DNA from 3 places in the Lederbergia sp. B243.17 genome. Region 2 is predicted to be linked to each of the others. Evidence: riboswitches for the same ligand, from Rfam matches in the RefSeq annotation. Region 2 holds a riboswitch; each other region holds the start of a gene.
The links. A riboswitch is a leader RNA that binds a small molecule or an ion and turns the genes downstream of it on or off. The one in region 2 is predicted to bind cyclic di-GMP.
Positions count from the first base shown of each region.

Region 1: another riboswitch for cyclic di-GMP. It lies ahead of AC0TWI_RS18665 (anti-repressor SinI family protein); the one in region 2 lies ahead of AC0TWI_RS10020 (chemotaxis protein CheX).
Region 3: another riboswitch for cyclic di-GMP. It lies ahead of AC0TWI_RS07505 (methyl-accepting chemotaxis protein); the one in region 2 lies ahead of AC0TWI_RS10020 (chemotaxis protein CheX).

Region 1 covers NZ_JBWBKF010000089.1:9,515-17,732, reverse strand. The annotation lists gene AC0TWI_RS18705 (class D sortase) at 1-474, opposite strand, end outside; gene AC0TWI_RS18700 (TasA family protein) at 770-1,372, shown strand; gene AC0TWI_RS18695 (hypothetical protein) at 1,517-2,323, shown strand; gene sipW (signal peptidase I SipW) at 2,325-2,903, shown strand; gene AC0TWI_RS18685 (LPXTG cell wall anchor domain-containing protein) at 2,957-3,895, shown strand; gene AC0TWI_RS18680 (DUF5658 family protein) at 3,965-4,270, shown strand; gene AC0TWI_RS18675 (TVP38/TMEM64 family protein) at 4,293-4,913, shown strand; gene AC0TWI_RS18670 (helix-turn-helix domain-containing protein) at 4,948-5,271, opposite strand; gene AC0TWI_RS18665 (anti-repressor SinI family protein) at 5,349-5,489, opposite strand; cyclic di-GMP riboswitch class I at 5,518-5,608, opposite strand; gene AC0TWI_RS18660 (cache domain-containing sensor histidine kinase) at 6,016-7,758, shown strand; gene AC0TWI_RS18655 (response regulator transcription factor) at 7,736-8,218, shown strand, end outside.
Region 2 covers NZ_JBWBKF010000055.1:53,123-61,340, reverse strand. The annotation lists gene AC0TWI_RS10035 (DEAD/DEAH box helicase) at 1-1,677, shown strand, start outside; gene AC0TWI_RS10030 (hypothetical protein) at 1,713-2,447, shown strand; gene AC0TWI_RS10025 (OsmC family protein) at 2,478-2,924, shown strand; cyclic di-GMP riboswitch class I at 3,583-3,678, shown strand; gene AC0TWI_RS10020 (chemotaxis protein CheX) at 3,759-4,220, shown strand; gene AC0TWI_RS10015 (glycoside hydrolase family 3 N-terminal domain-containing protein) at 4,617-6,701, shown strand; gene AC0TWI_RS10010 (exo-beta-N-acetylmuramidase NamZ family protein) at 6,725-8,014, shown strand; gene AC0TWI_RS10005 (hypothetical protein) at 8,181-8,218, shown strand, end outside.
Region 3 covers NZ_JBWBKF010000039.1:47,264-55,481, reverse strand. The annotation lists gene AC0TWI_RS07510 (amidase family protein) at 1-796, opposite strand, end outside; gene AC0TWI_RS07505 (methyl-accepting chemotaxis protein) at 885-2,936, opposite strand; cyclic di-GMP riboswitch class I at 3,189-3,295, opposite strand; gene AC0TWI_RS07500 (MurR/RpiR family transcriptional regulator) at 3,800-4,654, opposite strand; gene AC0TWI_RS07495 (ROK family protein) at 4,658-5,560, opposite strand; gene AC0TWI_RS07490 (N-acetylmannosamine-6-phosphate 2-epimerase) at 5,562-6,251, opposite strand; gene AC0TWI_RS07485 (acetylxylan esterase) at 6,392-7,303, opposite strand; gene AC0TWI_RS07480 (carbohydrate ABC transporter permease) at 7,439-8,218, opposite strand, start outside.

The sequences.
Region 1 (8,218 bases), on a different contig from region 2:
AGTCCTATCGTCTGCGCTGACGACCTTCGTGGAGATGACACGGTATGGAAAATTGCCATATGGGAGCTTTACCACCACATGATCACCCTTCTCGATTTCACCCATCCTCCGAAAAACCGTATCTCGGTGGCCGGAAAGAACAATTTGCTGTCCTTGTTGAGGTAAAGCACTCCCTGTATAATGGCCAACCCCTTTTTCCAGTTCCTCTTCACTCGTACCTTCCACAATTGCCAGTTCGGCATCAATTTTTTCAATCGAAAGCAAACCGATTGTTTCGCCAGCTTCCGGCTGGAATTCATCCTTTGTGTTGTAGAGCATGGTAGGCGCAGTATCGGGTTTTGGAGTGATATCAAGCATTCTCTTCGCCTCCTGCAAACTCTCCTGTTGCTCTTTTTTCGCCTGGATAAATTGAATCCCGCCATATATAAAAGCCAGAAGCCCGCTGATGAGAAACAATAAAGATAATCTTTTCACTATCCATTCCCCTCCTCTGATGTTCATTATAATGAACATCTGTTTCTTTAAAAAACACAAGATAGTAAGCAATCAGGAGAGATAACGAGAAAAACAGCGCTTGTTGTTCGTTATTAAGAAAATATCGTTCTATTTGGGGTTTTTCAAATGGAGGACTATTGTCATATACTCGAGTCACAGGGTAGTTCTTAATAAAGAACAAGGCAGAACAAACCTGAGAACGAACATCGGTTGAACCTTCTTTTGCCCAGCAAAAGAATTTCAATAAAAAACAAAAAACAGGGAGGAAACAAAAATGAGCATTAAGAAAAAATTGGGTTTGGGCATCGCATCCGCAGCACTGGGACTTTCACTAGTCGGTGGAGGTACATATGCATACTTTAATGACGTAGAAGTGAATAACAGCAGCTTTGCAGCGGGGACATTGGACATTAACGTTACCGGAAAGGATGCTGAAAACGCGATTATTAATGTTACCAATATCAAACCAGGGGACACCATGCTTAGAAGCTTTAACTTAAACAATATCGGTTCTTTGGATGTATCAAAGGTTCTTTTGACTTCCAAATACACTGTGAACGATGCAAAAGGCGATAACGCCGGGGCCGATTTTGGAGAACATATTAAAGTGAAATTCTTAGTAAACAAGGACAAGAAAACAGAAGTCGTTCATGAAACTACCTTGAAAAAATTGAGTGAGACAGATGTTGTAGAAAGAGACTTGCTTGGATGGATTCTTGGTGGAGAAAATTCTGGACTTAAGGCTGGTACAGTGGATAATTTCTCTGTGCAATACGAATTTGTTGACAACAAAAAAGACCAAAATATTTTCCAAGGCGACTCCTTGAAGCTAGAGTGGACGTTCGATGCCAAGCAAACAAAAGTTGAAGCGAAATAAGACAGCTAGGTGGGGCCCACCCCACCTTTTTCTACATAACCCCCAGCAAAGGAGGGACCCCCAATCCGAAAGTTAAGAATACGAACCTACCGTGATAGAAACAGGAAGCTCCGATTTGCCGGAAAGGCAACTGCCTTTTGGTATGTGGCAATACTGGCCCTCATTTCAATCATCTCACCAACATTTGCAGGCTTCACAAGTCAGGAGGATATAGAAATTGAAATCCAAGCAGACACATGGCCGGTTCCTTGGGCACAGACGGATGTAGTTCTAACAATTGATGGTCAACCTCATGCGGAGAGTTGTGGTGAGGTAGTAACTTTAGAGGCTGTGGTCACTAATATCGGAAAATATGAATCAATTGAAGGAGATATCCATGTAAGCGGGATGGCAGACGATGAGATAACTCAGCTGGAACCCTTTGAGTCTGAGTCAATAACATTTAGTGCAGAGGCGCCTTCGGTTATTACAGTTATGGCTGCTGACTCTGAAGGAAGTGAAATACTATCAGACTCTATTGAAGTTACTTGCCCGCCTCCCCCTCAAGATGCCTGTGGCCAAGAAGGAATATCAGCAGTTGACACAGCAACAACAGAAAACCAACCATCTTCTGTTAATGAAAACGGTGTTGAAGACTCTTCATCCTGCCAGCCTCAATCACCAGAAAGCAGCGACGTTATAGGTGGTGAAGCTGAGGTAAACGAGGACACAGCCCCTGATTCTCCAGATGCAGCAGGAGATGATAAAAAAGCTGAAGCCCCTAAGGAAGATGGCAAGACGGATGACAAAAAAGAAGAAACAAAAAAACCAGAGCCAACCGAACAGCCAGTACCGCCAGTCGACAATCCAACTGAACCGACTCTGCCCGCTACAAATGAACAGCCAAGCCAGCCAAACCCGGAACCAGTCGGGCCAACTCCAGAACCAACTGCCGTAAAGGAAGGTGAATAATATGAAGAAAGCAATGAAGTGGGGGAGCAATCTCCTTACGGGTGTAATGTTCCTCATTTTTATCGTAATGCTGTTCATGGTGATTTCCTCGAAGGCAGCGGGTGGGGAACCGCAGTTTTTCGGATATCAGCTGAAGTCTGTTTTATCGGGATCTATGGAGCCGGGAATCAAGACAGGTTCAATCATCGCAGTGAAGCCGGTCGAGGAAAAGACGAAGTTTATGAAGGGCGATGTTATTACCTTCTTAGAAGAAGACAATATGCTGATCACGCACCGGGTAATTGACGTTGTTAAGAGCGGTGAGTATGTAATGTATACGACGAAAGGGGATAACAACAAAGCCGCTGATATGGATCCTGTCCTCTCCCAAAACGTAGTTGCAGAATATACAGGATTCACAGTGCCTTATGTCGGCTATTTCGTCAATTTTGCCCAATCGAAAAATGGCAGCGTGCTGCTGTTGATCTTGCCGGGACTGCTTTTGCTCGGATATTCGGCGCTGACGATTTGGCAGGCGATTTCCCAAATCGACAAGAAAGCTTCTGAACCGGTGAGCGAGGCAGCCGAAAAGGTCGTATAAATAGCGAAAGATGGGAGCAATCCCATCTTTTCGATAATAAAGGTGGGCAGAACATGAAAGGAATTCGATATATTGCATTGATAAGCGCCTGCACGTTGCTCCTTGCTGGTCTATTTTTCATCAGAGCGCAAACGACTGCAGCCGATGTAAAGACGATCAACTTGTCCGTCCGCCCCGAGAAGGTGCTGTTTAATGTGGAAAATATGGCTCCTGGTGATTGGGCGGTCCGGGACTTGGCCATCATAAACGATGGAGAGTCGGACTTGCGCTATCAGGTAACGATAAAGTACAAATCCGGCAAAAAGCTGTTTAAGGAAATGAACTTGGAAATTAACCAGGGAAGCAACTCCCTATATGGTGGAAAGCTAGCCGATTTCAAGAAATTGGAGCCAAGGCAGCTGCAGCAAAACAGTGAAGAGACCTTAACCTTCCACGCAGAATTCCCGCCTGAACTCGGCAATGATTTTCAAGGAGCGGAAACGAAATTTGATATTGTCATTAGTGCTGAGGAGATAAAGGGCGGAGGCGGAGGTACACCAGGCACGAATCCTGAACCGCCGAAGACTGGCGCTCCAACCGATCCAAGCACACCGACAAATCCAACGAACCCGACAACCCCTACTGATCCAACAGATCCAAAACCTGGCGAACCTGATCCGGATAATCCGGACACAGAAACGCCGTCCGTCCCAGATGATGGAGACCCAGACGGAGAAGGCCAGCCTGGGCAAGATCCTGATGAACCTGAAAAGGATGGCGACGATCAGGGCGATGATAAGACCGCGTTGCCGGGCAATAACAGCGGCGACGGCGGAAATTCTGGAGTTGGAACAGGTGGAAGTGCCACTGCCGCAGCAGGCACAGGACAGCCATTGCCGAATACAGCGACAAATATGTTCAATTACATGCTTGGCGGCGGAGTGCTTATCTTGCTTGGTCTCGCCTCATTGATACTTGCGATGCGAAGGAAAGCAGGAGGCAAAACATTATAAAAGAGAATTGGCGGCGATCAGCCGCCATTTTTTAATTCAAATAAGAAGAAAAGGATGAGGGCATTGGCAGTGCGCGCAAATAAAATCTTTTTTTTTCTGGCGATACTTAACTTTTTCGATGGGGTAGCCACCTATTTCGGCCTGCAATCCTCTATAATAGAAGAAAGCAATCCGCTTATGCTTATGGTCTACAATGCCGACCCGTTTTTCTTTCTCGTCTTTAAGACAAGCTTTTCCCTGATTGTGCTGCTGTTTATGTTTATTGACAGGTTAAAGAACAGCACGTGGGTCGTCGGCCTGGCAGCTGCAGCCTCGCTGTTTTATTCAGTCATTGCTGTGCTCCATGTTTTTTGGATCGGAAGTTGTTTTACATAAAGTCGAAGAGGGGGTTGTCCGTTTGAAAAAAATCATCATGATTGCGGCCGCGCTTTTGCTCGTTGGCTTTGCATTTTCACAAAAGTCGGCAATGATGGCTGCAATAGAATCCGGCAGAGGGACAGCTATCCTGATCAGCATTGTATTTGTTGCTTTGCTTGTATTCTTTCCAGTCGTTCCTTTCGCTGTGATTGCAGGATTGATCGGCTCGGTGTTCGGTGTGCTTCAAGGGACAGGCATCAGCTTAGCGGGCGTCATGCTTGGTTCCATTGCAATGTTCTGGATGGCAAGATACGGCTTTCAGGAATGGATGGAAAAAATCCTACGGAAATATCCGAAGGCAAGTGAATATGAGGGGTATTTCGAGGAAAATGCTTTTCTCAGCATTCTTGCACTAAGATTGGTCCCAGTTGTTCCTGCCCCGCTGCTGAACGTATTAGCAGGGATGAGCACCGTCCGCAGCCTCACATTTTTTGTCGCGTCTCTGCTTGGGAAAATTCCGGTTGTCCTCATCTTCACACTGGCGGGGAGTGTGTTTACGGACAGCAAATGGAGTGCGATCGCCATCTATGGTGTCTATTTTTTATCAATCATGATATTGATGACAATCTATTTCTACCGCAAACAAGATGAGGCAAAATAGAAAACGTTCTGTGGCGAAAGGGCCGACAGAACGTTTATTTTTTTTCTAATTTCCATTTATTGAACTCAATGAATTCCTTGAACTCCTGCTTGGATACGCCTGAATTCATCGCTTCCAGTACTAGTCGTTTCCATTCAAAGTCTAGCTCATCTGGAGCAATCACTTCTTCATCCAGTAGGACATTTACAGGTACATCCAGCACCTCAGATACCTTCTCTAAAAAATGAATTGAAGGATTTTGTTGTATGTTGCGCTCAATTGAACTTAAATAAGATTTGGCAACCCCCGCTTTTTCTGCTAGCTCTGAAAGCGACAGCCCTTTCTGCAGTCGATACTCCCGAATCCGTTCACCGATCATATAGAACACCTTCCTTCGCCTGAATTATAGCATATAACGAAGAGTATGTTCCATTTGCAGAACAGAAAAACATCCGTCTACTCCTTGCTCCTGATAGAATGACTGCGAAAAAATTCTTGAATCTCCTTTGGATCCATCCCAGCCTGCATAGCTTCAACGATGAGCGCAACCCACTCTTGGTCTAACCCTTCCACAGTAATTGCGACGACGTTCTCCATATGAACCTCCCGAATGTGAAGTGCATATTCAGGCAACCCAGCTTCCCTGGCTGCAGTTTGCAGCTGTAGGCCTGTGGCTTTGCGCATCCGCCTTTCGGTCAGAATTGCCTTTATTCTCAATACCGCCTTCGAATAGTTGTTGACCCCATTCTAAATGAAACCCAGTCAGTAAAACGTAGAAATTTGTCGTGATGAATTAAACAAATAGGTTGCTTTTTCAGCAAAATCTATATGAACGGGTGTCGAAAACTTTTATAATAAACTGAATATTAAAATACAAGTGAAAACAAATGTGAGTTCATGAAGAATTCAGTTTGTTACTGTCGAACATTTGGTTAAGAGAGGAGGTCAGTCTGTGAAAAAGGAGGCTTGGCACGGGAGCATGGTGAGGAATCTCTATGTCTGCAGGTGCAGTCTCTGTATGGGGTATCGAGATCGGTTTAGGCCTTGCAATTACTTTGATAATTGAAAGCAGGGCAATCTAGTATCAACATTTGTTACATAGTTGAGGGGGGGGAACAAGGACATGCGATCTAAGATTTTTATTACTTTCTCGTTGCTTATTTTGATACCACTTCTAATTATAGGGGCTGCTGTCCACCAAATATTTGCAGTATCGAAGGTTGAGGAGGTTACAAGTAATACGGAAAGTTCTATAAGACAGTTAAACAATAATCTTGATTTAATGATAGAGGATGCATCCAGATCGACTTTATCAATTCTTTATAACACACAATTGATCCAAATTTTAAAGCAACATCAATCCGCAGAGGATAAAACATACCGAAATCATGACCAGCAGACAGCATTTTCTTTGTTTCTTTCAGGAATGGTTTATAAGAAGGAGCAATTTAATGGCGTTCATGTGATTGCAAATAATGGCCAGGTTTTCAGCCATATGGGCGAAACGAAGGTGAAGGGGCAGATTAATCTGCAAAAGCAGAGTTGGTTTAGACAGGTGTTGGAAAGAGATGGGGCTTGGTCCATCTTTCCTGAAGATAATCCTGATTATTATCTCAATGAATCTAACAAATACATCAGTTTTATGAGGCTGTTAAAGGACCCTGCTAATCACGAAATGATAGGCATTGTAAAGGTGGACTTTTCAGCGGAGTATATGGATCGCCTAACATCTCAATTGCCAAGTGCCCATTGGCAAATCCTGCAGGAAGGGCAACCGCTGTTCAACAATCCGATGCATGATCTGGTTACGGTCTGTGGCATGGGCGATGGCTGGATTAAGAATGATGTAACCAAGGAGCAGTATCTATGTATGAGTGATGTCTCTACAAAAACAGGAATAGAGATTAAAACAACCATACCTAAGAGCTATATTTATAAAGATGTTTGGAATTTTGACCGTCTATTGGGATTCATCATTCTTGTCTGTTTACTCGTCTCATTGGTTTTGTCGTATTTTGTGTCAAACCATTTAATGCGCCCATTAGAAAATTTCAAGACGCAAATATTAAACCTTCAAAAGGATAAGCCTACCGGGAAGCTGGGTGTAAGTTCACATAAAGATTTTGCGTTTTTAGGCGATGCCTATAATGATATGTTGATTGAAATTCAGCAACTTGTAGAAAAAGTATATGTGCTAAATAAGAAGAATGCAGAATCGGAGTACAAAGCTTTGCAATTCAGAATGGATCCTCATTTTATCTTTAATTCACTTGAAAGTATTAATATGGCTGCTCTGCAGAAAAGGGAGTTTGAAATTTCGGACATGGTATCTGAACTCGGCAAACTAATCAGGTATCGGTTGAGAAGCGATAATGAGTTCGTCCTATTAAAAGAGGAGCTTGATTTTACAAAAACCTATGCCTCCATTATGCAGAAACGTCTGGCTGAAAACTTATTTGTTCTCTGGAATATTGATGAACAAGTTCCGTCCTATCAAGTTCCAAAATACATTTTGCAGCCTCTCATAGAAAATGCAATTTTACATGGGTATGAAAACGGAAAAATGACGATTATTGTGGATGCAGTAGAGAATGCAGGCCGCCTATATATTCAAATACAGGATAATGGTTCAGGAATCTCCAAAGAACGATTAGCTGCTATAAAAGAGACATTTGTTTCCCTGGTATCTACTAAAACTGACGATGGGAACAGCATTGCATTGGAGAATATATTTCAACGGATTAAATTGATTTATGGAGATTATGGAGAAATGCATATTGAATCGGATGCAGGTAAAGGTACAACAGTTACGCTCATAATACCAATATTGGAAGGTGGAAATTATGAAAAAGGTCATGTTGGTTGAGGATGAGAAAACGATCCGGGCAGGTCTGAAGATCTTGTTGGAGGAAGTGATAACTGGCTACAGGGTTTTATGGGAAGCCGAAAATGGAAAGCGGGCATCGGAGATTATTGCTATCGATATTCCCGATCTTGTAATAACTGATATTAGGATGCCGGAGATGACTGGATTAAAGTTCATCACACTCTTGAAAACAAAATATCCACAGGTTCCAGTCATTGTGATCAGTGGCTATGATGACTTTGCGTATGTCAGAGAAGCACTGAAATTAGGGGTGAAAGATTATTTGCTGAAGCCGATTAATAGAAAAGAGCTTGCTGATATCCTCGGAGTTCTTTTCAATGAGGGAAATGTGAATCGGACTCCGGAGGACTTGGGGAGCGAGCCTTTATTAATTAGAAACATCAAAGAGTTGATCCATAAGAACCTGGGCAACGATCTGTCGCTAAATTTTATCTCAAGT
Region 2 (8,218 bases):
CGGCTGGAGAGCATCAAGGTCAGCTCACGCAGGCAAGCGGCCGAGAAGTTTTCATTGATAAAAGCTAATACAGCCAAAGAAGTGGCGGACAAACTGCCGGGTTTTGCAGAAGAAGAGAAGAGGCTGCGCGAAGAGATGGCTGAGAGCAGAGGGCAGCTCGATCAATTGAAGGCCGAATTGGCAAGCCTGGCCGAGACCGCTGACGTTCGAGCCGACCGGGATGCGATTGATCAGGAAATCGCCGATGGAGAGAGGATGCTTTCCCTTTTTGAAAGGAGAAAGGTTGTTGTAGCCGAATCGGAAACAGCACTTTCGGAGCGGAAACTGCTGGCTGAGAAGGCGGAAGAGCGGATCACCCGTTGGCAAGCCGTTTTGGAAAAGGAGCGGGCAGAACGCGAAACATGTAAAAAAGGCATAGAAGATCATGAAGCTCGGATTGCCATGCTTTCATCATTATTGGAAGAAAAACCGGAATTCGTATACAAGGAGAAGCTGACAACGATCGCCCATTTGGCGGAAAAAGCGAAAAGTGTGAAGAAGGAGCAGGCACGGATTCCGGTTATTAAATCTCTGCAAAATCAATGGCTCGGACTGCTCGAAGAAGCGAGCGAGTATGATTTGGATGAAATCCGCAAGCTGTATGTAAAGTATGCGAACGTAATCGGTACTACCTGTGTAGCATCAGCAAGGCGTGAATTCATGGAGGATTATCCGGTGTTCGACGTGGTGATCATTGACGAGGTATCAAAAGCAACGCCGCCGGAGCTTCTTTTGCCGATGTTGAAGGGAAAGAAGATTATCCTGGTTGGTGACCACCATCAGTTGCCGCCGCTTGTCGGCAGGGAAACGATGGAGGAATTCGTCGAAGAAATAGAAGATGAGCATGAAAAAAACGAGCTGCGCAAGCTTTTGAAGGAATCGCTGTTTGAACGGCTGTTCCGCACTTTGCCGAAAGGAAACAAGACGATGCTCGGGATCCAATACCGAATGCATGAGGAGATCATGGAGACGATCGCCCCGTTTTACGAAGAAGGGGACTACAGCTTGAAATGCGGTCTAGAAAATTCGGATGATATTCGCGATCATAAGCTTGAAACCCGATTCTTTGACAGGAAGGACCATATTGTCTGGCTTGACGTTCCCAATAAGCCGCCGTTCTTTGAAGCGAAGGTAAAAGGCGGGACAAGTCTATACAATGAGGCCGAGCTCGGAGGAATTGAGGAGCTGCTCGCCGCTTTGGACAAGTCAGTAGAAGAGGCGAAAAACGAAGGGGAAATTGGCTTGGAAGAAAAGAAAAGTGTCGGGATCATCAGCTTTTACGGAGAACAGGTGAAGCGGATTGACCGGCTGATCGAACAGAACGTAAAACCGAGACATTTGCATTGCCGCACCGGCTCCGTCGACAAGTTCCAAGGGATGGAGATGGACGTGATCGTCCTGAGCTTCGTCCGGAACCACGACCAGCCGAGCGGCACGATTGGCTTTGCCGAGGATTACCGGCGTCTGAACGTCGCCCTGTCCCGCGCTCGGGAACTTCTTGTCATTATCGGCAGCTCCGACATGTTTACCAAGCGGCCGAAAAATCCTGCCGCTAAAACGATGTACACACGGCTTTATCAACACGTCAAAAACAAACAGGCAATCAAGAATTTGTCCACCGTTGCGGCAACGCATTAAAGTACTGGGATAGATTCAAAAGGGGGTGGACGTTGATGCAAGAGCAACTGAAGGCAGAGCTGTTAAAGGATCCTGGCGTACAGCTGCTAAAATCGGAACAATGGGTGCTGCCGGTTTATGAAGTGGAAATCGAATTTGAGACGGTGAAGCGATCAAAGATGGATGTGCTGATGAAGATGCTGCTGCTTTCATTCCAGCAGTTGGAACTATCAGCAGCCGAGGATGTCAGTGATATTTTGATGGTCGAGCCTTTGTTTGTCGAGGACCTGATTCAGAAGATGATGCTCACGGGCATGATCGAAAGGAAAAAGGATGTTTTTTTGATCACGGACAAAGGTGAGAGCCTGCTCGAGAACGGTATTTTCGTCCATCCGCCTGAGCAGGAAAAGGAGACTGCTTATTACAGTCCGGCACATCATCGTTTTTTTTCGAGTGAAGGCGGAGAAAGCACTGAAACGGGCAGCAGCTCTGAAAAGTACCGACACCTTTCTGCAGAGAAGGTCGATGTGTCCATGCTTGATGAATCGATTGTGAAGGAGTTTTTGAGCAGCACGCTTTTGCCAGAAGAGGACGGCGAGGAAGGATCCCTGCAAGTGGAGGTCGAGAGAATAGCCGGGGTGGCAGAAGTGCAAGAGATCAACATCCCCTGCTATGAATTTCAGCTTCATCATACCGGGAACGAACGGAAATATGTCAGGGTCTGGAATACGCTGATAAACCAGTGGGATGAAACATTGGAAAAACAGATTTTTGACAAGCAAGTTTTATAAAAATACCTGAATAGGGAGAGAGTTTTTCTTATGAGCAATGTAACGACTTTATCTGTGAGCGGAAGTTTGGAATCCAAGTTAAAAAATATTGTCCAAGTGCGCGATTTGCCGCCATTTATCGTAGATGAACCTGAGCGGCTCGGCGGTTCCAATGCAGGGGCGAATCCGCTGGAATACTTCCTTGGCGCCTTGTCCGCATGTACTTCAATCATGATCGCCTATGTCGCCAAGGAGCAAGACTTCAGCTATAGAGGCATCGACTATGAAACGGATGGCACTCTCGATCCGCGCGGCTTCAAAGGAGTAGAAGGGGTTCAGACCTATTTTCAAGCCGTGACGGTTGAAGTGATTCTGGATACGGATGAAGAGGACGAGGCAATCCGGAGGCTCAAGGAAACGGTCGAAAAGCGTTGCCCTTTGTGGAATTTGCTGAAAGACGCTGGTGTCACCTTAAAAGGCGAATGGAAGAAAAAGTAATAAAAACTGCACCCCATCTCGCTCAAGATGGGGCGCAGCATAAAAAGAGATTATGAATTCCCCCTGTCGTCCCCGAGTCTGTCGATACAATCATCCACCGGTCTACGATATCCCAGTATGCGAGAAGGGAAAAACTTCGGAGGTATCCGATTCTTTGATTGTCTCGGCGGAAATTTTCAACATCCCTCAACTGGTTTATCCCTACCTGTTCTGCGTCAAGGCAATAATATTTATCTTGGGGTCGGGGCTGAGCCCAGCGAACGCTTTTGCCCCAGCAACCGGGTAGTCCCCGCATGTCTGGGCCACGTCCTCGTCGCTAACAAATTAAAGAGTCAGATTGCCGCTTGTATCTTCTGCCTGATCCCTTCGAACTTGATTGCTTCCGCTATTGGCGATCACTTCCCCCCGGATTCGCTGCCCAATCCTAATTCCAATATAACAGCAATCGAATAGATGAATGATTATAGCTTCGAAAGAAATGAACTTTCCAACTCTATCTCATGATGGGGAATCACGTGAACAAGTTTTTAGCTACCCCATTAGATTTAGGTCAAAAGACCTGAAATGATAAAAACATTGTTGAAATAGGAAGAAATATAGCGGATAACCTTGTCTTTTGATTGACTTTATAGTAAAAAGGATATAGACATTTTTCATATTTAGTAAAAGGCAAACTGTCTGAAAAGGCAGGACGCAAAGCTATGGGTCTAAGGTGTGATGAAGAGAGTCGCGCTATGATTGCCAGGTTGCCAAACACTACTGAATGATTGGCTGATTCTGTATTTTTTGCGGAGAAGCCTTTTTTTAATTTCATTGAAAGGGGAGTGGAGATGGGTGGCTGTTTCACTTGCAGACAGGAATAAAGTTGTCGGGCATTTGCTCAATGGTACGTATACATCCTTAAAAGCAATCTTGCCGATTAAACAGGAAATGAAGCAACCGGATTTATTAGGGAATTCCCTGCAACTTCAATTCGGAGTGCTGATCGGCATCATTGGAGATGTGAAAGGTAAGTTGATAATCTCTGGCGGCACGGACGTATTCAAATCAGTCGCAGAAGCGATGTTCGGAATGCCGGTGGAAGGAGAGATGCTCGTCTCATTCAGCGGTGAGCTTGGCAATATGATTGCCGGTTCCCTTTCTACAATCATCGCCACGGACGGAATTTCAACGGACATTACATCTCCGACAATTTTTGAAGGAGATACGAAGCTGTCAGGCTACGAAAAAGCAATACGGCTAGGTGTTGTGCTGGAGAATTGCGGAGATTTGGATATCTATTTATTAATCGATTAACGATGTTGCCCTGCAGAGAATACTCTGCAGGGTTTTATTTTTGGAAAAATAAATAAAGATTGCATAGAGACGATATTGGAGATAATATGGATACAAACGGTTGCAAACGTATGTTCGGTTCATATGTAACAGTTCAAAAGTTGGATTATTTGCATGAATGCTGAGTGGGAAGGTACTTCTGAATCATGGAAAATTTTATGCGGATTCGTTAGAGTGGAAATGAAAAGGTTTTCAAGGAGGGAGGGAGTGAAAACGGATTTTAGCAAGAAGGGCTTCTCTGGGGAATCGATACCAACTTGCCAGTCTGCAATGCAAATGGGTTTAGATTCAAAAAAATTAACATTATGAGATGGGGGAAGATCATTGGTGATTTTGCGAAAATACTTATTAGTTCCAATTATCATTGCAGCACTTGTTCTCTCTGCGGGTGCAGTAGGCGGAGGGAAAGTTGTACAAGCTGCCGAAAATCAGGATGTAAGCGACCTGGTTATTTTGCAGAACCTTCCCGAATCTACAGCCAAGCTTGAAGGCGAAAAGTTGCAGCTTCGTGGGGTTCATGTATATGGGGAGGGGCATTTCATGGGTGCCTCGAAAAACCTCACTTGGACATCAACAAATGAAAATGTCGCTAAAGTGGATCAAAGCGGCGTCGTAACCGTAACCGGAAAACCAGGAAAAACCTTCATCGAAGTGTCGGATGGAAAGTATTCAGATCGGATCGCCATCCAAGCGAAGCCCGACCCGGCAGCACGGGAAGGGAAAGGCAAGCCTCCTGTTACAGCTGAAATTGATAAAAGCAAAGGCAGCCGCTACAATCTTGTCGATCGTGCTATCGGAAGCATGACACTAGAAGAAAAAATCGGCCAAATGCTGATGCCTGATTTCCGTACATGGAAAGGCAAGAATGTAACAGAAATCAATAGTGAGATTGAACAGCTTGTAAAGAAATATCACCTGGGCGGCGTCATTTTGTTCAGGGAAAACGTAGTGACAACGGAACAAACGACAAAGCTTGTTGCCGAATACCAAGAGGCTGCGGAAAAATACGGACTGCTCATAACAATTGACCAGGAAGGCGGAATCGTGACAAGGCTCCAATCGGGCACTGACTTTCCGGGGAACATGGCTCTTGGCGCCACACGTTCTGAGGAATTGTCCCGCCAAGTCGGCAAAGCAATTGGTGAGGAGCTGCATTCGCTCGGCATCAACATGAACTTCGCCCCGTCTTTCGACATAAACAACAATCCGGATAACCCTGTTATTGGTGTTCGCTCATTCAGCGAGGATCCGGCGTTGACAGCAAAGCTCGGTGTTGCCTACACGCTGGGACTGCAAGGGACGGGAACATCTGGAGCGGCAAAGCATTTTCCAGGACATGGGGACACTGCTGTCGATTCGCACCTTGGATTGCCTGAAGTGCCGTATGACAAGGAAAGGCTGAAGGAAGTTGAACTTTATCCGTTCCAAAAGGCTATGGAAGCAGGCATCGATGCGATAATGACGGCTCATGTCACATTCCCGAAAATAGACGATACAAAAGCGATTTCGAAAAAGGACGGGACAGAGATCAATATCCCGGCAACTTTATCGCATAAAGTGTTGACAGAATTGATTAGGGAAGAAATGGGCTATGAAGGTCTAATCACTACAGATGCACTTAACATGCAGGCGATTGCCGACCATTTCGGACCCGTTGATGCAGTCATCCGTGCTGTGAAGGCCGGAACAGATATTGTCTTGATGCCGGTCGGGTTGGAAAGCGTGGGAGATGGCCTTATCGAGGCGGTCAGAACAGGAGAAATCTCTGAAAAAAGAGTTGAAGCATCTGTAAAGAGAATCCTTTCGTTGAAAATCAAACGAGGAATATTGAAGGAAGAGGATCCGCAGCCGATTGAGGGCAAAGTAGCTAATGCATTGAAAATAGTCGGATCGGATGCTCACAAAAAAATTGAACGTGAAGCCGCTGAAAAATCGGTCACTCTTCTTAAAAACAGCAACAGCGCATTGCCTTTAAAACCGGCTTCGTCCGATAAAATTGTCGTTGTTGGCAACACGTATATTGATGATTTGTATAACGCTATAAAAAGTCACCATGAGAATACGGTGCTGATCAAGACAGATAAGCCGCTTACAGAAGCACAGATGGAAGAGGCAAAGGGAGCGAAGGCTGTTATCGCTGGAACAACAACTTCCAATGTTGCGGGAAGAGATCCGGCAAATCCACAGATGGCAATGGTAAGTGGACTGGAGAAGGCAATCGATGTACCGGTCATTGCAGTCGGCATCCGCAATCCGTATGACATCATGGCTTATCCGGATGTTGATGCGTATCTCGCCCAATATAGCTTCCGTCCTGCGAGCTTCAGGGCAACGGCTTCCATCCTATTCGGAGAGACAGCACCATCAGGCAAGCTTCCGGTCACAATCCCGAATCCTGCGGGCGGAGACCTGTACAAATTTGGCCACGGGCTGACCTATTGAATGGGGGAGAGAATTGAATGAAGATGAAAAAGTGGCTGATTACGATTGTTACCGCAATCTTGGTCATGTCGTCGCTTTCTGCAGTATTTGCAGAAAGCGGCAACCAGGGCAACCGAGGAAATCAGAATAACCAAGGCAATAACGGCAACGGCAAAGGTCAGAATTCCGGAAAAGGGAACAAGTTTTCTTTGGGAGTAGAAGTACTGCTCGATGGGCAGAAAGATCTTATTAAAGGAAAACGTGTCGGACTGATTACAAATCCGACAGGCGTGGACCAAAACTTGAACAGCATCGTTGACCTGCTCCACAACGACCCGGACGTGCAGCTGACCGCTCTTTACGGACCGGAACATGGGGTGCGCGGTGATGCACAGGCGGGACAGTATGTAGAGTACTATATTGATGAAGTAACGGGCCTTCCGGTTTACAGCCTGTACGGGAAAACACGAAAACCTACACAAGAAATGCTGGAAAATGTGGACGTCCTCGTTTTTGATATTCAGGATGTCGGATCCCGCTTCTATACTTATATTTATACGATGGCACTTGCAATGGAAGCAGCGAAGGAAAAAGGCATTCCTTTCATCGTCCTGGACAGGCCGAACCCGCTTGGCGGAACAAAGGTCGAAGGGCCGGTACTTGATCCTCAATTCGCTTCATTCGTTGGACAGTATGCAATCCCGCTGCGCCATGGCATGACGGTTGGGGAATTGGCTAAATTGTTCAACACCGAATTTAAAATCGGAGCGGATTTAAAGGTAGTCGAGATGAAGGGATGGAAGCGCAAATCTTATTTTGATGAGATGGATCTTCCGTTCGTCATGCCGTCACCGAACATGCCGACACTTGACACTGCGATCGTTTATCCGGGAGCAGCACTGATCGAAGGCACTAATGTATCGGAAGGCAGGGGCACAACAAAGCCATTTGAATTGATTGGTGCTCCATTTATTAACAGTACGGAACTTGCCAGCAAATTAAATAATTTAAAACTCCCGGGTGTCAGCTTCCGAGCCGCATCATTCACACCGACATTTTCGAAGCATAGCGGTAAGCTTTCCCACGGAATTCAGATCCATATTACAGACAGAGAGGCTTACCAGCCGGTCGAAACAGGTTTGCATATCGTAAAAACGATCCATGATCTCTACCCAGAGCAAGTGACTCTTACATCCTTCTTCGACAACTTGATCGGAAACGGATGGGTCCGTGAAGGGATTGAAAATGGCATGACTGTAAAACAAATGAAATCCCGCTGGGAGCCGGAATTGAAAGATTTCGAGAAAGTGAGAAAGAAATATCTTCTTTATTAATAGGTAGCGGCCGGACTTATGAGAGTCCGGCTTTTTTTCTATGAAGTCGGGAAAGGAACTTCCCGTCCTTCGGCCTTGCCATTTTTAACGTGTAAGTCAAAAGTCTGGAAAAATTGAAACCTCCTATAAATCTCATCCGTATGATAGATAAAGGAGTGTACGAATTATGAACCGAGAAATCCATGAGCGGCAAATGGAATTGAC
Region 3 (8,218 bases), on a different contig from region 2:
CACCTGCCATCACACTCAATGCAATGGCTGTATCTTCCACACTTCTTGCCAAAGGTCCGGGAGTGTCGAAATTCAACGAGGACGGAACGATCCCGCTGCGGCTTGCTAAACCAAGTGTCGGACGGATACCGACCAGACCTGTAACATGAGCTGGTCCACGGACTGATCCTGATGTGTCAGTTCCCAGTCCAAATACGGCGAAATTCGCTGCTACTGCCGCAGCCGTACCACTGCTGGATCCAGAAGCGTCTCGGTTTAAATTATAAGGATTTAGAGTTAGCCCGCCTAATGAGCTGTATCCCAACCGGCCATATGATGCTGCGAACTCAGATAAGTTTGTTTTTGCAATGACAATGGCACCTGCATCCTTCAGCTTTTTAATGATAAAAGCGTCATCGGCAGGATATGCGCTTTTTAATGCTACTGAGCCTGCTGTAGTAGGCATTCCTTTTACATCAATATTGTCTTTAACAACGATTGGAATACCATGGAGAATCCCTTTTGGGCCTTTACTCTGTCTTTCTGCATCCAATTCTTTTGCAATCTCTAAAGCTTGCTCATTAATAGTAGTGATTGAATTAATAGTTGGTCCTTGCTTGTCATACTTTTCTATGCGCTCTAGATAATACTTAACCAATTGCTCAGAGGTAATCTGATTGTTATTTAATGCACCAGAAATTTCTCTTATACTCTTTTCAAACGGGTCAAATTTGATTTCTTTTGCTGAAACACTTGCCAAAGGCAGCATGGACATTACTAAAATAAACGCAATCAAAATTTTAAACTTGGACTTCATCTTAAACACGGTGTTCCTCCTATATTTCCATTATATATATTTAAATTAGATTAATTTTTCCAGCCATTTTGTTGATGAATTCATCAGTTTACAATTTAAACTGCTGAATAACTTCCTCTAATTCTATGGACATTCTTGCTAACTCTTGAGCTGCCAATGAAACCTGTTCCATCGAGGCGTTCATCTGTTCTGAGGATGCAGCGACATTTTGTGAATAATCGTTAACCTCTAAACTTGTTCTTGAAACTTTCTCTATATGGGTGACGACTTCTTCTATATGTTTCTTCATGTTGTCCATCGCTAGGCTAACCTCAGATATTTTCGTTGTAGCCTCTAGAACTGAACCCTTAATTTCTCCAAAGGCTTTTCCACTTTCATCAACAAGTTTCATTCCTTCTTTGGCAGATTTCGCCCCTTGATTTACAAAACTCATTGAATCTTCAATGCCAACTTTTATGTCATTAATTATCGTATTGATCTGCAATGCTGAATGGCTTGATTGCTCTGCAAGCTTTCTTACTTCATCTGCCACTACAGCAAAGCCCTTCCCATGTTCGCCGGCTCTTGCAGCTTCAATTGCAGCATTTAAAGCTAATAGGTTCGTTTGCTCTGAAATGGACTGTATGATTAGGCTTATCTGGCCAATTTCGTTCGATTTCTCATTCAATACGCTAATTTTTTGGGCAGAAGAGGTTACATTTTTATCTATTTCACCCATTTGCTTTACGGTATGATTCACAACTTCACTGCCTTGTTTAGCGGATTCGGCTGAATGGTGGATCGTATCCGTAACATTTTTCATACTCAATGTAACATCATCAACGTGCTTAAATACTTCATTGATAATATCTACTGCATTCTTCATAGCGGCGTTCTGATCGTCAGTTCCGCTGGCAACTTCTTGAATTGATTCCGTGATTTGATTGGAGGCTTCTTGATTCTCGACTGAAGAAGCAGCCAGCTCCTCAGATGTAGCCGACAATTGCTGCGATTCAAGCGATATCTTTTTCATTGTCTCTTTTAAACTACTAGCCATAATGTTGTAATTCTTACCCATCTCTCCAATTTCATCATTTGACGTAACCTTGACTAATTGGGTCAAATCACCTTTGGACATCGCTAGAGATAAATCACTAATACTTTTGATTCTCCCCGTTATCCTTAAACTAAACAAGATGGAAATGAGCACAGATATAACAGCGAAAATCCCGCCGATAATGAATATTTTGGAGCGCACAGAATTTGCAGTAGCTAAAAGTTCACTCTTCTCAACAACAGCGATATATTTCCAGCCTTCATTTTTTGAGGAGACTGTGTTTAACACATAGTCTTTTCCGTCAATTTTTGTTTCAAATGAACCATCTTTACTTAAATCCTTTAGTTCAGGAACGTTAAGCTCAGAAATTGGCTTAAAGTTCATATCTGGATTCTTTGGATGTGCAAGAATAGTTCCATCACCTTGCGCTAAAATTACATATCCATTTTCACCTATGCTGATTTCCTTAATAATATCGGTCAAACCTTCTAAACTAACATCCAGGCCTAGCACTCCGGCTGGTTTTCCGCCTTTTTCAATCGCAACGACATTACTTACAATAATTCCTTCAATCCCAGTTGCGGCATAGGCACTTGTTAATTTTACTTTCCCTGGTTCTTCAATACCGGTAGTATACCAAGGGCGGTCTCTCGGATCGAAACCAGCCGCTACAGGCCCCTCAGGATATTGTACATATCCCCCATCGGATGTGCCCATATAAACATAAGCTGCATTAGGATGACTTTTACCGAATTGATAGAGTACATTATATATTGCTTTTTCTTTCTCCCCATTTGTTGAAGGGGTCATGTTGATTGTCTCTTCTCCTGGTATATCTTTATAAGAGGTAATGCTTGAATCAGCACTTACTACCTCTGGGTTGGTAGCTAATAAATTTACATTCTCTCTAATAGAATCAAAATACAAAGAAATTCCATTATCTACCTGTTTAATTTCTCTTTCACTAGCATTGATATAATCTTTTTGAGTTATATCACCAACCGTTTTATTAACTAAAAAGCCAATTAAAATAACAGGTACTAGTGATAAGAGTAAGGAAAAAATTAAAAACTTTGCTTTAAATGAAAATCCTTTTCTATTCATGTCTCCTAACCTTTCCATTTTTAATTAACCCAAGCACAAGATTCCTGCTGCTCCATAGTCATTACATGCTTATTTCACTACTGTCTCATCCCTTTTCCAGCAAAATTATTACCCTACATTCACAATTCACGAAAAAGCAACACAGGTTTATGTAATTAATTTTTATTCCTGGGATTAGAATTGCAAAAAAAAAACTACTCTATGAAATATAGAATAGCCAAACAAAGGATAATAATATGCATTAATCCACTCTTTGGTAACCAGGCGATCATCGTTTAGATTACGGATTCATCCATCTCTAAACCTTAGACCCTAGGCTTTGCGTCCTACCCTTTCGGAATAGTTTGCCTTTATCTTCCATATAACTAATACTAAAATCACGCTTGACCATAATCTCACATAATCCGACAAATTTCAACATTTTTAGCAAAAAAGGTAATCTTTTTCAAATTAGGAATGTTCTTTACTGAATGAACTTAAATGGTTGCAACTAGTTCAGAAGTCGGATATTGCTTGTAGTTTCCCCACAGTTTTCCTATGAAATTAGGTCACTAAACTAATATCGGACTGGAATAACAATTTTTAATAGGCTTTTTGAAAACAATATTGTTTGGTACCAAAATAGATTCTTATACTGCACATCCACATAGCCCAAAAGTACTAGAAGGGAGCCTTCCATAAGCCCCCTCGCCTTATGGGATAAAACACCTAATTCAGGAGAGAAATTTAATATATAATTGTCCTTTCTTCCCTTACGTCTTGTTTTCGTATTTCTCATTCAAGCATCTATAGCTCTACGCAAAAAAAGGCCTTGCAGCAATTCGTCGCTGCAAAGCCTCGTTGAAGGAACTCTAAAAACTACCTTATACCATCTTTCCGGTTACCGATTTAGCGGTTCTTTCCTTGTTCGTGATCGATTCCTCTTTCGTCCGCTTAAAATACTCTGCATATAAGACATCCAATAAATAGAGCTGAGATATTTTCGCGCTGATGCTCCCACCCTGAAGAGGGCCTTCGTTGGCACCGCAAAGCAAGGTGACATCTGAATACTCAGTGATGGGAGACTTGGCAAACCGGGTGATCGAGATGACAGGACATTTCCGTTCCTCAAGCACTTTGGCCACGGCTATTGTATCTTTTGTCGAGCCTGAATACGAGATGAGGATAGCCGCGTCCTTTTCTGACGACAATGAAGCAGACATGATCTGCAAATGGGAATCAATCGAACACTCGGTTTTATTCGAAATTCTCATGAACTTATTTTTCCCTTCCATTGCGGTCATCAAAGACGCCCCTACCCCGAAAAAGTGAATTCTCTCAGCCTTCACCAAATAATCAATTGCCCGAGAAACCTCATCTTCCTGCAAAAGGCTGTGTGTTTGCTCCAGCGCATTGACCGTTGCACGCAACACCTTGGATGACAATTCCGGAATGCTGTCCTGCATTGTAATTTCATTCGAAAGCTGAGGGGTTTCATCTTCCAAGGTCGTACTGTGCGCTAGCGCAATCTTAAACTCCTGATATCCTTTGAAACCCATTGACTTGCAAAAACGGAAAATACTCGACTCTCCTACCCTGCAAACATCCGCCAAGTCTGTGATCGACATGTACACGACGCTCTTCGTATGCTCAAAGATATAGTCGGCAACCTTTTTTTCCGTATTTGTAAAAGACTGATACCTAGACTTCATTTTAGAAAACAGATCTATATTCGCCATCGTTTACTCCTTCGCAGAGGATAGGAGGTGCAGTGAGGCTGCGCCCAACGCACCCGCTTTATTCCCAAGTGCCGCCCTTCGGATTTTCACATCAGAAAAACTCACCATCACCATATCTTTCAACCGTTCCTCTATCTTTTCCAGAATGGTTTCCTGCTCCATGACACCGCCGCCCAAAATGATGGCCGGTGGATTGAAAATGTGGACGAGTGTCACCAGACCGAGCACAACTTCCTCAATCCAGCGCTCCACAACACCTGCCATTCCGGCATTTTTCTGCTTATACAAGGTGAAGATCGTTCTGCCGTCTGTCATATTCGGATTTATGGACCGGGCCTCCCTGATAAGTGCAGTCGTTGATGCATACATCTCATAACAGCCTTGTTTACCGCAATTGCAATCGAGCCCGTAAGGATGCGTAATCATATGCCCCATCTCACCAGCAATTCCACTTTTGCCGCCATAGATGCCGGAATCAATAATGATCGCCCCGCCAATTCCGGTTCCATACGTCAGACAGATGAAATCATTCCACTCTTTCCCGGCACCGAAATATTTCTCTCCAAGCGCTGCCGCATTCACATCGTTCTCCACTTTCACCGGCACCTGAAAACGTTCCTCAAGCAGCGCTTTCACTTTCATCCCCGTATAATTCGGTATGTTCTCATTCGCATATAAAATCGAGCCATCCGCCGGGTTCACTTGTCCGGCAGTGCTAATGCCAATCGCATCAAATCCATTATGATTCTCTATTATACTAGAAACCCTCTCAAAAAGATGGGGGCCACCCTTTTTGGCATCAGAATCATATTCCTCGAAGAGATCGATCTGTCCAGCAGCATCAGATCGGCAAAGCTTAATTGAAGTGCCACCTATATCAACGCCCAATATTTTCATCGCTTTCATCTTACTGTATCGCCTCGGAAAACCTGCGGGTAATTTCCATCGGCCGCGTAATCGCTGTACCGACGACTGCCGCGTGAACGCCTCTATCAAATACTCCGCGGAGTTGCTCCGGCGTCCAAATCCCGCCTTCTGCGATAATTGGCACCGGAAAATTCTTCACTAATCTCTCTACCAGTTCCATATTGGGCAGCTGGGTATTTTTGGTCTCCTCGGTATATCCGCATAATGTTGTGCCGATACAATCGAAGCCTAACTCATAGGCAACAGCAGCATCCTCATATGTGGCACAGTCTGCCATGAAAAGCTGATTCGGATATTTCGCCCGAACTGCCGGGAACAGCTCCCTGACTGTATTCCCGTCCGGCCGCACACGGAGCGTTGCATCCATCGCAATAATATCTACACCCTCCGCATACAAAAGATCGACCTCCGCTTGTGTCGGCGTGATGAACACATCACAATCTCCATAGATCTTTTTGATGATCCCGATGACCGGCAGTTTTGTGACAGTCTTGATTTCCCGGATGTCCTCCACACTATTCGACCGAATGCCCATCGCTCCACCGAGTTCCGCCGCCTTCGCCATCCGCCCCATGATAAACGGGCTGTGCAGCGGCTCCTCCGGCAAGGCCTGGCATGAGACGATCAATTGACCTTTAATAGCTTGCAAAATCATATTATTATTTTTCATAGATTTCCTCTCCGATGTATAGATGATTATATAAAATGGCGATTGTCTCAACGATCATCTCTTTGAACCTATGAATCTCCTGCGAAACCTCATGGACATTTGGCTACCTGGGACGCGTGTCCATGTTTATGAATGCAGGCTTACATACCTTGTATTTGTTGATGAATAAAGGCCATCTTTTTTTCTTCATGAAATGGAATCGGCTCATGTATATAGTATGGATAAGTGCAAATATCTTTACACTTACTCGCGATATGGTTAAATGCTCCAAATGCAGTCGACGGAGGAGTAACCGAATCTTTTAAGCCTATTGACATGAGTACAGGCACTTGAATACGCGGACAAAAATACAGTGCATCCACATAAGCGATAGATTGCAGGATCGCTTCCTTCGCTTTTCCTTCTGGACTATGATATTTCATGTAATTAATAATCTCCATATACGGGCCAGATAAAGCGATAGCCAATGCTCTTTCCATATGAGTAATGAACGGACAATCGCTAACGACAAATTGTACTTTCTTTTCCAGTCCTGCAGCTGCTAAAGCTAATCCTCCACCCTGCGATGAGCCTGCAACCCCCAATGTGGTTGGCTTGACAGGAGCACTTGAAAAAATCCAGGTTAATTGCGCAATGATATCACGATATACATTTGTATAGTAATAGGATTCCTTTTCCATGATGCCAGAAGTCATCCATCCAGCAACTCTACTGCCATTTGGATAATTGGCATGGTCAGGAGAATCGCCTTGCCCCCTTACGTCAAATGCGATAACCGTTATACCTTGAAGTACCCATTTTAAGTATTCAGAGGGCAACCCTCGTCCACCTGTATAGCCATGGAAACTCACAAGGATCGGTCCCTTGTCTCTATTAGTCGGTCTGATCAAGATCCCTTTTATCGGCGTTCCATCCCAACTATAAAGGGTGAGGTCTGCAACATCGACAAGAGGAATCGGATACTCTATCCAACGATAATCTACGGAATACTGAGAGTTTATGATTCGTTTCTTTTCTATCTCCCAGAAGGTATCGAAGTCAGGGGGGCTTATTCTTTAATGTCGGCGTATAGATAGCTAACTCTTCTAACGAATAATCACCAATCAATCGACTCACTCCAACTCACCCTTCTCTGTATAGAGATGCATGGAAAAATAACCCTATTTTTTCAGCGATCATTCAAACACCTACTCCTTTACAGAACCAGCTGTCGATCCTTCAATAAGCTGTCTTTGGAATAGCAAGTAAAATATTGTAACCGGGATGAATGACAGTACTAGCCCGGCATACAGCGCTCCCCAATCTGTATGGTATTGTTGAACCATCATGATATTCGCCAATTTAACAGGCAATGTCTTTAAATGATCGTCTGTTATCAAGATGAGAGCTAAAATATACTCATTCCAAATTCCTACGAAATTGAAGATCGCTGCAGAGATTAATCCTGGTTTCGCAAGTGGAAACATTACCTTCCAAAAAAGACGAAACTGTCCACACCCGTCAATAATCGCAGCTTCTTCTAATGAATCGGGAATTTGATTGAAGAAAGCGATTAACATAAAAATCGTAAAGGACAATGAATAGGCTACATACACTAAAATCAGACCTGGAATGCTATTCACGAGATTTAGACTATTCATCAACAGAAATAAAGGAGCCATTGCCAAAAATGTGGGCAGCATGAGACCCATTAAAAATACATTTCGAACAACACCTCGAAATCTGAATTTCTTCCTGCTCAATACGTAAGCAGCCATGGCTGAAATAACAACGATTAATGCAACAGTAATCGTTGTTACAATTATACTGTTGATAAAACCACTGCCTAAACCGGCCTCGCCCCAAGCATTTCGATAATTGTCAAATGTGATTTCTGCAGGCAGGGTCAGCGGCTTTAATAAAATATCAGCAGATGATTTAACAGAGTTAACAAACACCCAAAGAACAGGAACAATGATCAAGATTGA